DNA from 2 places in the Ensifer sp. PDNC004 genome. Region 2 is predicted to be linked to the other one. Evidence: riboswitches for the same ligand, from Rfam matches in the RefSeq annotation. Region 2 holds a riboswitch; the other holds the start of a gene.
The links. A riboswitch is a leader RNA that binds a small molecule or an ion and turns the genes downstream of it on or off. The one in region 2 is predicted to bind cobalamin.

Region 1 (2,200 bases), on a different replicon from region 2:
GAAACGCCGGATCCTCAGAACATCGGCGGGCTCCTTGAGTTGATGTTTCTCCAGGAAGGACGGCGTGCAGACCGGCACGTAATCGAGCGGAAACAAGGGAAAGACATCGTTTCCCGGCCAGTCGCCGGCACCGCTGCGCACCGCGAGATCGATAGCGTCACGCTTGAAATCGACCAGCTCGGTCGACATGTGGACCCTGATGCTGATGTTCGGATGCGCGGTCTGGAAGGTGGCGAGCCGCTGGCCGAGCCAGCTCGAAACGACGGTCGGTAGCACCGAAATGTGCAGGTGATGTTCGGTCTTGTCGGCAATCTCCGAGAAGGCCGCCCCTAAAAGATCGATCGCTTCGGTTACCTTTGGCGCCAGCTGCCGCCCGGCACCGGTCAGCCGCACCTCGCGCGGAAGGCGGACAAAGAGCGGCGCGCCGATGCGTTCCTCCAACAACCGGATCTGATAGCTGACGGCCGCCTGCGTCATGCCAAGCTCTTCGGCGGCGCGGGTGAAACTCAGGTGCCTGGCGGCGGCCTCGAAGGCGCGCACTGCACTCATAGGGGGAATCTTGCTCATGACGCTGAGATAAGCATTCTTTATGCCAGCATGCGAGAAATCGCTTTGCGCGAAACGGCAAAAAACCTCACTTTTTTCGCGAACACACGCCTTGTAGAGAAGTGAGGATAGCAATGCTTAGCGCAGTGCGATCAATGATTTACCATGCCCTGAATTGGGCCGACAGGACCCTCAGTCCTCCGGTCGCCATCGACACGTTCAACGAGTTCCAGCTCCGGGATATCGGCCTGACGCGGGACCAGGAACATATCCGTGCGCGCGTCGGCGACACCGCGGATCCGTGGCACTGGCCGGAGGAGCCCAAGCCCGTGCCGGTGCAACCCGCCGCGAAAGCAGTTTGCAGCGAAGGACCGCGCATTGCCCGCGTTTCGCCCCGCGCCCAGGCCGGAGAGAATAAAGACATAAGCATTTCTTTATGCGATTGACGGCCGAGCGATTGCAGGGCATTGTTCCCGACATCGTGGTTCTGCGCCTCGCCATCCGGCGGGGCGGAGCTAAGAGGGAATTCGGTGCGGCGCTGACAAGCGCCCAGGCCGGAGCTGCCCCCGCAACTGTAGGCGGAGAGCGGCCGTTCGATGATGTCACTGAGGAAGACGCCTCGGGAAGACGGAACGGTCCGCGTTGACCCGCAAGCCAGGAGACCTGCCGCGATAAACAACGTCCACGGGCGGGGTGTCCGATGGGGCGCGTTGACGACGCGGGACCCTTCTCGCGTCGCGGATGCGTCGCATTCAAGCCTTGCCCTTCAACCTTCGGGGTAAGGAAATGACCATCAAGACTGCCAATCTCGGCTTCCCGCGCATCGGCCGCCACCGCGAACTGAAATTCGCGCTTGAACGCTACTGGTCCGGCAAGATCAGCCGTGACGACCTTTTCGACGTCGGCCGCCGGCTTCGGGCCGAAAACTGGGCGGCGCAAAAGGCGCGCGGCATCGACATCCTCCCTTCGAACGATTTCTCGTTCTACGACCACGTGCTCGATACTGCCGTGCTCGTCGGTGCGGTCCCGGCCGCCTATGGCTGGGAGGGCGGTCCCGTCGATCTCGATACCTATTTCGCCATGGCGCGCGGCTCGACCGGTTCGCCCTGCGCTTCCGGTTGCACGCATGCGGGTGACGGCGGCAACGCCGCACTCGAGATGACCAAGTGGTTCGATACCAACTACCACTACATGGTGCCCGAATTCGAAGCGGATCAACGCTTTGCGCTGACGCGTAACCGGCCGCTCGAAGCCTTTCTCGAGGCCGAAGCCCTCGGCTATCGAACCCGCCCGGTCCTGCTTGGCCCGGTGACCTTCCTCAAGCTCGGCAAGGCGAAGGGCGGAGATTTCGATCCCCTGGACCTGATCGAGCGCCTGCTTCCCGTATACGTCGAGCTGCTAACCGAACTTGCCAATGCCGGCGCCGACTGGGTTCAGATCGACGAGCCTTGCCTAGTGCTCGATCTCACCAACCGGGAAAGGCAGGCCCTGGACCTTGCCTATCATACGTTCCGGGCGAAGGTTCCCGGGCTCCGGATCATGCTTGCGACCTATTTCGGCGCGATCGGCGACAATATGGTGAGCGCCCTGGCGCTGCCGATCGCGGGCCTGCATGTCGATCTCGTGCGCGCGCCGCAGCAGATCGAGGTCCTCC
Region 2 (2,200 bases):
TTGGCGAAGTAGAAGGACCAGGTGATGTCCTTGGAGGGAGTAACCGGCGTGCGCGCCGCCGTCACGTGACAGTAGCCGAGATGCGGCCGGCCGACGAGCGTGCGGTGGAAGATCATCTTCGGGAACTGGATCGAGGTGTGAAACCCGTTGATCCGCTTATGGGTCGTGTCGCCGGCGGTGTTGAGCTTCTTGCCCGTCCTGTCCGCAACTTCCTCATAGCTCAGGTAGCGCCGCTCGCTCGGCACCCATTGCCTGCGATTGATCCGGCCCGTGCGCAGGAATTCGGTATGAACCGCCATCTTCGGCGGGATTGTCGGCGGCGCCTCGGCTGCCGCGTCGTAGTATCTCAACTTTGCCATGATCGTCAGCGCGCCATCTGCCTGCCTGCAGGACCTCTCTCGTCCGCCGGCTAGGCTAGCGGCTCATGGTTAATGAATGATTGCCTCCTGGCTGCATCATGAGCGTTCCCCATCTGACCGGATGTCGCAAACGGGCGAAGCTTTCCCGCGTCTGCGCCGCCCGCGCCACAAAAGGCGGCAAATGCCCAAGACGTGGGCTATCTATATGTTTGTAGTGTAAAAATTCTAAGACAGGCGCCGTTGATGGCGGTTTTTCCCGTGTCGTCATTCTGGAATTGGATGTCGCTATCCGGCAGCTGCCAGGGCGGTTTCCGCGATTACATATCCCTACTCAAGGTGCCGTTTTCGAAGAGAAGGCGGAGAATTGGGAAGCCGGTCAAATCCCGGCGCTGCCCCCGCAACGGTGGTGGAGCGAAAGCCTCGGCAAAGGCCACTGGACGGTTCGTCCGGGAAGGCGCCGGGCTGGTCCGAACGGACGGCTCCTGAGCCCGGAAACCAGCCTTGACGGACATAACCGTAACGGGTTGCGGCGGGCAGCCGGATCGGAGCCGACAACGCATGGGCGTGCGCCCATGCGGGTTCCTGTCCTGCCTCTCCAAGACATGGCGCATGAGGACAGGACATGGAAACCAGAAACGATATGCTTCGAAAGCTGAAGGGCCGGCGCGACGGCTACAGCCTCGATCGGGCCTTTTATATCGATCCCGACTACTATCGGCAGGATCTGGAAAACATCTGGTACAAGGATTGGCTGTTCATCGGCCATGACTGCGAGATCCCGCGGGCCGGCAATTATTTCACCGTCCAGGTCGGCGACTACCCCGTTGTCATCACCCGCGATCGCCAGGGTGCCATCCGGGCATTGCACAACTCCTGCCGCCATCGCGGCTCGCGCGTCTGCACGCAACAGAAGGGCTCCTCGGCCAAGCTTGTCTGTCCCTATCACCAGTGGACGTACGAGCTCGACGGCTCGCTGCTCTTCGCCCGGCAGATGGGCGAGGATTTCGACAAGGCAGCCCACAGCCTGAAGCCGATCCATTGCGAAACGGTCGGCGGCTACATCTTCATCAACTTGTCGGAAAAGCCGATGGATTTCACGGCGTTCCGCGAGATGGCCTTGCCCTATCTCGCGCCGCACCGGCTCGGCGAAACCAAGGTCGCGTTCGAAAGCACCATCGTCGAGAAGGGCAACTGGAAGCTCGTCTGGGAAAACAACCGCGAATGCTACCATTGCGCCGCCAATCACCCGGAACTCTGCCGCACCTATCCCGAAGCCCCGACCGCGACCGGGGTGCAGGGCGCCAAGGATGATCCCGTGATTGCCGAACATTGGGCTAAATGCGAGGCCGAAGGCTTGCCGAGCGAGTTCAGGATGTCGCCGACCGGCCAGTTCCGCGCCGCCCGCATGCCGCTCATCGACAATGCCGAAAGCTACACCATGTCAGGCGCGCGCGCCGTGAAGAGGGCGCTTTCGGCCGATGTTTCCCAGAGCCAGATCGGCACGCTTCTGATGTTCCACTACCCGACCACCTGGAACCATGTGCTCGCCGACCACGCCATCACCTTCCGTGTGCTGCCGCTCGGGCCTGAACTTACCCAAGTGACGACGAAGTGGCTGGTCAACAAGGATGCGGTCGAAGGCGTCGATTACAATCTCGAGGAACTGACGCATGTCTGGACCGAGACCAACGATCAGGATCGCCAGATCGTCGAAGAAAATGCCTTTGGCATCCGCTCGCCGGCCTATGAGCCCGGCCCGTATTCGCCCGAGCACGAAGGCGGCGTGATGCAGTTCGTCGAGTGGTACTGCAAGTTCATGGAGCAGCGCCTTGCTGGCGACG

Region 1: another riboswitch for cobalamin. It lies ahead of metE (5-methyltetrahydropteroyltriglutamate--homocysteine S-methyltransferase); the one in region 2 lies ahead of JVX98_RS17965 (aromatic ring-hydroxylating dioxygenase subunit alpha).

Annotation. Positions count from the first base shown of each region.
Region 1 covers NZ_CP070352.1:1,330,688-1,332,887, reverse strand. Annotated here, with positions in the region: gene JVX98_RS05935 (LysR substrate-binding domain-containing protein) at 1-549, opposite strand, end outside; gene JVX98_RS05930 (hypothetical protein) at 702-992, shown strand; cobalamin riboswitch at 1,012-1,232, shown strand; gene metE (5-methyltetrahydropteroyltriglutamate--homocysteine S-methyltransferase) at 1,333-2,200, shown strand, end outside.
Region 2 covers NZ_CP070353.1:1,986,874-1,989,073, reverse strand. Annotated here, with positions in the region: gene JVX98_RS17970 (DUF6656 family protein) at 1-359, opposite strand, end outside; cobalamin riboswitch at 677-878, shown strand; gene JVX98_RS17965 (aromatic ring-hydroxylating dioxygenase subunit alpha) at 982-2,200, shown strand, end outside.